4 regions of the Glutamicibacter sp. AOP38-B1-38 genome follow, and region 4 is predicted to be linked to each of the others. Evidence: riboswitches for the same ligand, from Rfam matches in the RefSeq annotation. Region 4 holds a riboswitch; each other region holds the start of a gene.

Region 1 (2,194 bases), on a different contig from region 4:
ACGGACTGACACGAATTCCCCGGCAGCCATGGACAGCGCGCCGGCCAGCAGGCCGGCAATTCCGGAGAAGAGCACGAGGGACGAGGCCACACCGGTGGCGCCGATGCCCATGACCAAGGCCAGATTCGAAACGAGCCCGTCATTTGCGCCGAACACCGCGGCTCGGAAGTTGCCGGACAGCCGGGATCTGCCGGCCGTAGCCAAAGCACGGATGACTTCCTCATGCACTTGCTCATCCGCGGCCATTTGCGGCGCGGCATCCTGATCGGTGGCGTAAGGAGAGTTGCCTTCGGCACGCTGGGCCAGCGCCAAGACAAACACCGAACCGAAATGCCGGGCCATGAAACGCAACATGGTGCGCCGCATCGACGGACGGACCGGGCGCACGTGTTCACCGAGCTTAGCGCGCCAGTAATTTTCGTGGCGTTCTTCCGCTTCGGCTAGCCCACGGAGAATCTGGCGTTCTTGTCCGGTGCGCTTTTCGGCCAGTTCACGGTAGATCGCACCTTCGGCGACCTCATCGGCCATGTACTGGCGCCAGCGGCGGATCTGCGCCTTGGATGGTTCGGGAATTGAGGTTGGGGCCATCACGGGGATGAGTCTCCTGCGGCAGAATTGGATCATTCACGGGCAGATGATCCGGGTTAGGTTCAACCCCCTAGTTTAGTGAGTGAGTCGAGCACTGGGAATTTGGCAAGACTAAATACCTTAGCGGCGCCAGGGTTTTGCCCTCGGGCTGCCACGAATACCGAAAGTTCCTCGCGCTGCCTGTCGAAGCTCGGCGGACCCACGGTTCTGGCTAGCAATCGGGTGAGCAGGTGCGGGTCGGTGACGTAGTAGCTGACCCAGACTCCGCGAAGCGGAAACTGCACCTGGCCGGTTTGCAGGTCAATAATGGGAAGGACGTTTGAAGCCATAACTATCGTGGACCCTTAAAAGAGCTCTTGCCCGTAGCCGGTTGGAGTACGGACCGCTTCTTCATCCGAACCACCCATGAACCTGGGGTTGGTGTGCGGCCAGTCGGAGCTTGGCGCCGCATCTCGTGAAGCAACACCACGATGCTACACCCGTGGGCTGTCCGGATGCGTAGTGAGACGTCATACTCGGCTCTCGCGGGCCTCATGGGAAGCAGAGCCGAGCACCGGGAGGTGCACGGACCGCGCCCACAAGAACCCTGCGCTTGGCGCAGGCGAAGGTCGCCGGGCGGGGATCTGGACATCGGGCACTACCGGTGGCTGGCCCGGTGACCGATCTCCGGCAAGTGGCTCCCCTCCCGACCCGCCGTCGATGCCGCCAGGCCTGCCCGAGCCGCGCGGGAGTATCGCTGCGCAATATGCCGCTCAGGTCCAACGCCTCTGGTCCGTTGGGACCAACGCCAGGCTACGGACCGGCAGTTTCACCAGGTGGTGCTCCTAGTCGCTGGGCTCGGTCAGGGCCATCCGAGCTAGCGCGAGCCTATGCGGCCTGTTAGAGGCGGTGCCCTGCCAGAGCTATGAGCAAGATTTGGCGAAGAATCGTTGTTAGGACTGCTCGGCGATTCGCTGCAGCGAGGAGCGTTGTTCCTTCCATTGCTCAGCGCTGAATCCAGGGATATTTCTCGCCTGTTCGCGCAGTCCTACCTGTCCGTCGAGAAGCTCTCGAACGATATCGAGATGCCCGGCATGCCGGGAGGTCTCCGCGATCATATGAACAATAAGATGCTCCACGGTGGTATGCCGATGCACGGACCACCAGGGGACCTCTGCCGGGGATTCTAAGTTCAATTCGTCAAGCGCGTGTTCGGCAAATGCGATGGATTTTCGGTACAACGCGAGAACATCTTCTACCGAGAAGCTGGCCGGAGGCAGGAAGTCGATCTGCGGTTCATCGCTTTGCAGTAGTTGAAGCACATGCCGATCGTTGGGCACACGACCTAGGCACTCGCCGAAATAACCGTATTCGGTGATTGCTAGGTGGTAGATGACACCAAGCATGTGGGTTCCGGTATCCGTCATGGGGCGGCGGGCCAACTCCTCGGAGAGTCCCTGGCACTTCCAGAGCACGGTGTTGCGGGCCTCGTTCAAGTAGGTCCGAAGCCTCTTGGAGGACGGATTGCCAGCGGTATCCATGTGCCGAGTCTAGTTTCTTGGCGATTGAATAAACAGCGCCGGCGCATTGAGGGCTTGGTTGCTGACTTCAGGACTGAAGCGTGAGT
Region 2 (2,194 bases), on a different contig from region 4:
GCGCCGACCTCGATTTTCTTGTAGTCCACCGGGTCGTGCAGCGAGTGGGTGCGCACATTGCGCCAGAACAGATCCAGGCCCACATCATTCTGCGTAGAGGAGGAACCGGTGACCTCGAAGATGCGGTTGGCGACCTCCACGCCGATCTCGGTGGAGACCACCTTGGCCTCGGCGATTTCCACCGCCAGCGCCGCGCGTTCAGGCTGGGTGACATTCCCCGCCTTGGCCAGCAGCGCATCGAATTTGCGGCCGAGCTTCTCGGCCAGGGCGGCCACCGCGGCGGTGCGCGCCTTCAGCTCGCCCACGGTGCGCTGGAAGACGACGTCCTGGGAGTAGGTCTCCGCCGCCGAGAGGAACCAGGCGTTCTTGCGGCCCAGCAGGATTTGCTTGCCGCGGGCCAACGCGCCCTCGGCGATGCCCAGGTAGAAGTTCGCGAAGGCCAGCTGGATCCCGGGGGTGAGCAGGGTGGAGACCGGCTCGTCGGTCACCGCCCCGAGCAGATCGGCGGCCTCGATGCGCACGTTGTGGTACTTCAGCGAGTTCGAGGCGCTCAAGCGCTGGCCCAGGTAGTCCCAGTCATCGACGATTTCCAGCCCTTCCCGGTTGCGCGGGAGGACGAAGGCCAACACTTCGCCGTGTCGCGGGCCTCCGGAGACCTCGGCGTTGACGACGATCACCTCGCCGACTCCGGAGCCGGTGGAGAAACGCTTGAAACCGTTCAGCCGGAAGCCATCGTCCTCCGCGGTGAGCGTCAGCTGCGGGTCCACCGGATTCACCGAATCGCCCCAGAGCCAGCCTCCGGCCACGGTCCGCTGCCACCACTCGGCCTGGGCTTCGGCCGGAGCGTAGAAGGCGATGCCGGACTGGTTGATGTAGTGGTAGGCCAGCAGCTGGGAGATGGACCCGTCGGCCGCGGCCAGGATGCGGATGGTTTCAAAAGCGGTGGCCCAGTGCGCTCCGGCTCCCCCGAATTCGGCCGGAACCAGCAGGTTCAGCAGCCCGGCCTCGCGCAGCAGCTGCACCTCGGCGAAGGGCTGCTCGTTTTTGCGGTCGCGCTCCAGCGCGTCCGCGGCCAGGGTGGCCGCGACCTGCTCGGCGATCTCGCGCCAGTGGGCGAGCTCGGCCTCGTCTGCGCTCCCGGTGTAGGGAACGCGGGGCAGTTGCGTGCTCAGTACGGTCATTTTCGTTCTCCCTTAGAGTCTTGCTCCGAAGGAAGCAGAAAGTTGCTTTCTGCTGATCCATCGAACCTGGCGTTAGCACTAGCTGCCGAATGCAGGCTTGCTGCGGCGTCGTCGAGCCAGGTCTCTCAGCCGCTCTGGATGGTTGGTACTTCGAGTGAAACACCGCGGCATGAGCGGATGGAAGGAGCACGTCATCCGACGGAATAGTCGGTCAGAAGTCGTCACAAAGCGAGATTTCCGGCGGACTTGGACCGCCCCGAAGGCGCTGGGACGCCGTCATACTTCTGGAGGTTACGTCATCGGCGATCGGAGAGCTTGATATCCGGATCCAGCATCAATCGACCGGGCACCTGTCAGGGGGATCTCGGTTTCTCAATTAGCCGACAGCGATAAGCGTCAGCGAATGCGGGGGTGGATCATGGATCCAGCGATCAGGCATCCCAGATGGCCGGATTGCCGGTCATTGTTCCCATGCCCGTAATCCTTGCCAGCAAGTCAATGGGGAAAGCTGGGCTGTGCTCGAAGTTGCAGCCTTGCCTATTGCGGCCATCCCGCCAGTTAAACCAATAACCGCGCCATCCACTGATGGCGCGGTTATTGGTTTATGCAGGCTTCTTGGATTTACTAGAGCAGGAATGCCCCGAGGATCCAGACGGTAGCAAATGCGGCGGTGCCCTGGATGGCGGTGGCCACGCTCAAGGTCTTGTAGGCCGTGATCACCGGGATGCGGCTGAGCTGGGAGACCACCCAGAAGTAGGAATCGTTGGCATGCGAGACGACCATCGCGCCGGCGCCAACTGCCAGGACACTGAGCACCATGCCCAGTTCGGAGTCCAGACCGAGGGATCCGAGCATCGGGGCGACCAGCGCCGAGGTGGTCACCATCGACACGGTGGATGAGCCCTGCGCCGACTTCAATGCCGCGGCGATCAGGAATGGCACAGCCAGTCCGAGACCCAAGCCGCTGAGCGAATCGGAGAGGATCGTGGTCAGCTCCGAGGCTGCCAGCACAG
Region 3 (2,194 bases), on a different contig from region 4:
GGCCAGCTCGTGGCTCGGGTGGGCCGGCAGCGAAGGGTGGTGGATGGCCGCAATGCCCGGGTGATCTGCAAGTTCCTGGATCAGGGTGCTCACGCTGCGCTGCACGTGTGCGGCACGTACCGGCAAGGTTTCGATGCCGGTCAGAATGCCTTGGGCGCTGGCCGGGGCCAAGGCCGGCCCCAGGTCGTGCAGGAATTTGGAGCGGACCAGCATGGCGTAGGCGGCCGATCCGTGGCGTTCAAGCAGCGAGGCATTGTTCAGCCGCACTCGCGGGGCGGCGATTTGCGGCCAGCGGGTGGAATCCGAGAAATCGAACTTCCCCGAGTCCACGACCACGCCGCCGAGCACCGAGCCGTGTCCGGCTAGTCCCTTGGTGGCCGAGTGCACCACAATGTCGGCGCCAAAATCCAGCGGGCGAATATTCAGCGGGGTGGCCAGCGTATTATCGACGACCACAGGAATGTTGTGCTCGTGGGCGATCGCCGAGATGGCGGGCAGGTCCGCCACGGTGCACAGCGGGTTGGAGACGGACTCCAGGAAGAACGCCCGGGTGTCTTCCTCGATGGCCCCGGCCCAAGCTGCGGGGTCGGCCTGGTCGACAAAGCTGATCCGGATGCCGAAGTCGGCAAAGGTGTCGGTAAACAGGTCCACGGTGCCGCCGTACAGCGAGGAGGAAACCACAAGGTGCTTGGGTCCCTGGGTCAAGGCCAGCAGGGAAAGAGCGACCGCGGACTGCCCGGTGGCGGTGGCCACCGCTTGGGCTCCGCCTTCCAAAGCGGCCACGCGCTGCTCCAGGATGGCCACGGTGGGGTTGCCGGTGCGTGAATAGGTGAAGCCGGCCTGGCGCAACGCGAATTTTTCGATCGCTTCTGCGTGCGATTCGAACTGGTACGCTGCGCAATTGTGCAGTGGCGGCAGCATCGGGCGGAAATCTCCGCTCGGACGATACCCTGCATGGACCGCGTCGGTTCCTTGGCGTTGGCTCATAGCTCCTTCTCGTTTCTGATCCACGAGAGAGTGCACCGAACACCCGGCGACATACCGCCCCTCGGCCGACCTGAGGCCACAACGGTACGAAGCATGGCGCCTTATGGCACGTTCGGAACTGCTCCATCGTTCCTGGCAGTAGCACCTTTCGGTTTCCCGATGGTTGCTGCGACGTCTACGAGCCAGATCTCTCGGTCGCTCTTGATGGGTTGTTGTTCTTCCATGGTTGGACATCGGCATCCGGCGGCGCAAACGACGCCCACACCCGCGCTTCATACAGGGGCACCTGGCTTCACATCCCGCGCCAGTCCCGTAATGGGGCCCGGCCCGCAGTCCCTTTGTGACGCGCGGCAACCGCCAGAATCCTTGAAGAGCCAGGGTTTTGCGCAACTATTATGTCGCCGGCGGTCCGCCAAATGACACGGTGTTACGTCTTGGGGGCCGGGGATTCAGTCCAGGAGCTCAACTCCGAAGCTTGAGACGACCGAGCGCACCTCGTCCAGATAGCGCCGCGCTTGCTCGGTCAGCGGAATCGCTGCATGGTCGATCCAGCCGATCTCGATGCGCTCATCGACATCCAGCGGGATGGCGACGATGGACGGGTCCAGCTCGTCGCTGATGATGCCCGTGGAGATGGTGTACCCGCCCAGGCCGATCATCAGGTTGAAAATCGTCGCGCGGTCCGAAACCTGGATTTCGCGCTTGCTGGAGCTGGTGGAGAGCACTTCCTCGGCGAAGTAGAACGAGTTGTTCGCACCCTGGTCGAAGGTCAAGCGCGGCAGGTCTTCGAGGTCCTCGAGCGTCACCCGCGCCCGGGAGGCCAGCGGGTTGCTGCGCGAAATGAAGATGTGCGGATCGGCGAGGAACAGCGGGTGGAAGACGAGCCGGGACTCGCGCAGCAGCTTGTCGATGACCTTCCGGTTGAAGTCGTTGCGATAGAGGATGCCGATGTCGCTGCGCAGGGTGCGCACGTCCTCGATGATCTGTTCGGTGCGGGTCTCGCGCAGCGAGAATTGATATTCCTCGGCCCCGCTGGCCTGAACCATCCTGACAAACGCATCCACCGAGAAGGAATAGTGCTGCGTGGAGACGCCGAGCAGGCGACGGACCGAGGGACGCCCGAGGTAGCGATGCTCAAGCAGCTCCACCTGCTCCAGAACCTGCCGGGCGTAGCCGAGGAATTCTGCTCCCTCGGCGGTGAGCGTCA
Region 4 (2,194 bases):
CTTCGACGTCCTCCAGGCCAACCGACAAGCGGATCAGGTCCTCCGGAACGCCGGCGGCAATCATCTGCGCGGCGCTCAGCTGCTGGTGCGTGGTGGAGCCCGGGTGCAGCACCAAGGTGCGCGCATCGCCGATATTCGCCAGGTGGCTGGCCAGCTGCAACGCCTCGATGAACTTGGTGCCGGCCGCACGCCCACCCTTCACGCCGAAGCTGAAGACCGAGCCGACGCCCAGGGGAAGCAATTCGGTGGCCCGCTCATGCTGTGGGTGGGATTCCAGGCCCGCGTAGTTCACATAGCCGACGCGGTCATCGGCTTCGAGCCACGCGGCGATCTGCTTCGCGTTGGCCAAGTGGTTGTCCATGCGCTGCGGCAGCGTCTCCAAACCCTGCAGCAGCTGGAAGGCCGACTGGGCCGGCAGGGAGGGACCGAAGTCGCGCAGCTGCTCGCTGCGCAGCTTGGTCAGGAAGCCGTACTCGCCGAAGTTATCCCACCAGGACACGTTGCCGTAGCTCGGCACCGGTTCGGTCATAGTGGGGAACTTGCCGTTGCCCCAGTTGAAGGTGCCGGCCTCGATGACCACACCACCCAAGGTGGTGCCGTGGCCGCCGATGAACTTGGTCGCCGAGTGGATCACGATGTCCGCACCGTGCTCGATAGGGCGCAGCAGGTACGGCGGGGTCAGCGTGGAGTCGACCACCAGCGGCAGGTTGTGCCGGTGCGCCACCTCGGCCAGGCCCTTCAGGTCTGCAATGTCGCCGGAGGGGTTCGCCACGATCTCGGTGTAGACGGCCTTGGTGTTTTCCTGGATGGCAGCCTCAAAGTCGGCCGCCTCGTTGGAATCGACGAAGGTGGTGTTGATGCCGAAGCGGCGCAGGGAGACGTCCAGCTGGGTGATGGTGCCGCCGTAGAGCTTGGAAGAGGCCACGATGTGGTCTCCGGCCTGTGCCAGCGCCGCGAAGGTGACGAACTCGGCTGCCATGCCGGAGCCGGTGGCTACCGCGCCGATGCCCCCTTCGAGGGAGGCCATGCGCTCCTCGAAAGCCGCCACGGTCGGATTGCCGATGCGCGAATAGATGTTGCCGTATTTCTGCAGGGCGAACAGGTTCGCCGCATCATCGGTGTCTTTGAAGACGAATGAGGTGCTCTGGTAGATCGGCACGGCGCGTGCGCCATGCTCGGCATCGGGGGTGCCGCCTGCGTGTAGCGCGCGGGTGCGGAATCCAAACTTGTGGTCGGCCATGGTGGCTTACGACTCCTTGTCGACTGGGTCTTCGGCAGGAATCCCGGGTCAATGTCGCATAACCCCTGGAGTCCAGTGGAAAGCAGCTCCATCGGTTCTGGCGGTAGCACCTGATCCACCGGCTGTGGCAGGTTGCTGCGGCGTCATCAAACCAGATCTCTCGGCCGCTCGGGATGGTTAAGTAATAGTCTGTCAATATGTCCTGGGATGACCCAACAATGAGTCCTAAGGTTGCGAAGGTTGAAGCGCAGACTGATTCGGGTGCGGCGCCGCGGTTACCCTATGCTCGAATTATGGACACCGCGCTAGCACTGGTACGACACGGGCAGACCGACTGGAATCTTGCGGGTCGGCTCCAGGGCCGCACGGACATCGAGCTGAACGAGACCGGCCGCGAACAGGCGCGCGCGGCCGGGCGAGCGCTCATGGGGGAGGGGTGGGATCTGGTGCTCGCCTCCCCGCTGTCCCGCGCCCAGGAGACCGCCGCGCTCATCGCCGCGGAACTCGGCGTCGACACCGGTGCCCCGGTTGCTCACGCGGTTGAACGCGGCTTCGGTCCGCTCGAAGGGCGGGTCATGATCGAAGTGACCGAGCGGGAAGCGGCTGCGCTGGCGGGGCAAGCCGAGAGCCGTGAACTGGTGCTGCAGCGGATGCTGCTCGCCTTGACCGAACTGATTCAGGCAAACCCCGGCCGCCGCATGCTGGTGGTCAGCCATGGGGCCGCCATGCGCATCACCCGCGACGCGCTCGCCGGGACCCGCGCCGAGCGGGGAGTGGAAAATGGAGAAGTCATTCCGGTCAGCCTTGCCCGGCTCGCCGAACTCGTTCAGGAACACGATCTTGCGGACGCCCGCTAGGCTCGTTTCCCACCCAGTGATTATCCGGCACCGGGCCGGTACTGCTTAAGCACCGCTAGGCAGCCGCGGAGAATCTTTCTCGAAGAAAAATCCCCAC

The links. Region 4 has a riboswitch for S-adenosylmethionine ahead of ACT3TP_RS08845 (O-acetylhomoserine aminocarboxypropyltransferase/cysteine synthase family protein). Riboswitches for the same ligand answer to the same signal wherever they lie in the genome.
Region 1: it holds a riboswitch for S-adenosylmethionine, as region 4 does, so the genes downstream of both, ACT3TP_RS04285 (hypothetical protein) here and ACT3TP_RS08845 (O-acetylhomoserine aminocarboxypropyltransferase/cysteine synthase family protein) in region 4, are expected to answer to the same signal.
Region 2: it holds a riboswitch for S-adenosylmethionine, as region 4 does, so the genes downstream of both, ACT3TP_RS14420 (acyl-CoA dehydrogenase family protein) here and ACT3TP_RS08845 (O-acetylhomoserine aminocarboxypropyltransferase/cysteine synthase family protein) in region 4, are expected to answer to the same signal.
Region 3: it holds a riboswitch for S-adenosylmethionine, as region 4 does, so the genes downstream of both, ACT3TP_RS04680 (O-acetylhomoserine aminocarboxypropyltransferase/cysteine synthase family protein) here and ACT3TP_RS08845 (O-acetylhomoserine aminocarboxypropyltransferase/cysteine synthase family protein) in region 4, are expected to answer to the same signal.

Annotation. Positions count from the first base shown of each region.
Region 1 covers NZ_JBQSWU010000005.1:49,063-51,256, forward strand. Annotated here, with positions in the region: gene ACT3TP_RS04280 (VIT1/CCC1 transporter family protein) at 1-588, opposite strand, end outside; gene ACT3TP_RS04285 (hypothetical protein) at 651-917, opposite strand; SAM riboswitch class IV at 936-1,048, opposite strand; gene ACT3TP_RS04290 (DinB family protein) at 1,521-2,108, opposite strand.
Region 2 covers NZ_JBQSWU010000025.1:50,765-52,958, reverse strand. Annotated here, with positions in the region: gene ACT3TP_RS14420 (acyl-CoA dehydrogenase family protein) at 1-1,181, opposite strand, end outside; SAM riboswitch class I at 1,236-1,326, opposite strand; gene ACT3TP_RS14415 (GntP family permease) at 1,806-2,194, opposite strand, start outside.
Region 3 covers NZ_JBQSWU010000005.1:133,753-135,946, reverse strand. Annotated here, with positions in the region: gene ACT3TP_RS04680 (O-acetylhomoserine aminocarboxypropyltransferase/cysteine synthase family protein) at 1-987, opposite strand, end outside; SAM riboswitch class I at 1,108-1,198, opposite strand; gene ACT3TP_RS04675 (LysR family transcriptional regulator) at 1,437-2,194, opposite strand, start outside.
Region 4 covers NZ_JBQSWU010000012.1:70,128-72,321, reverse strand. Annotated here, with positions in the region: gene ACT3TP_RS08845 (O-acetylhomoserine aminocarboxypropyltransferase/cysteine synthase family protein) at 1-1,240, opposite strand, end outside; SAM riboswitch class I at 1,326-1,420, opposite strand; gene ACT3TP_RS08840 (histidine phosphatase family protein) at 1,459-2,097, shown strand.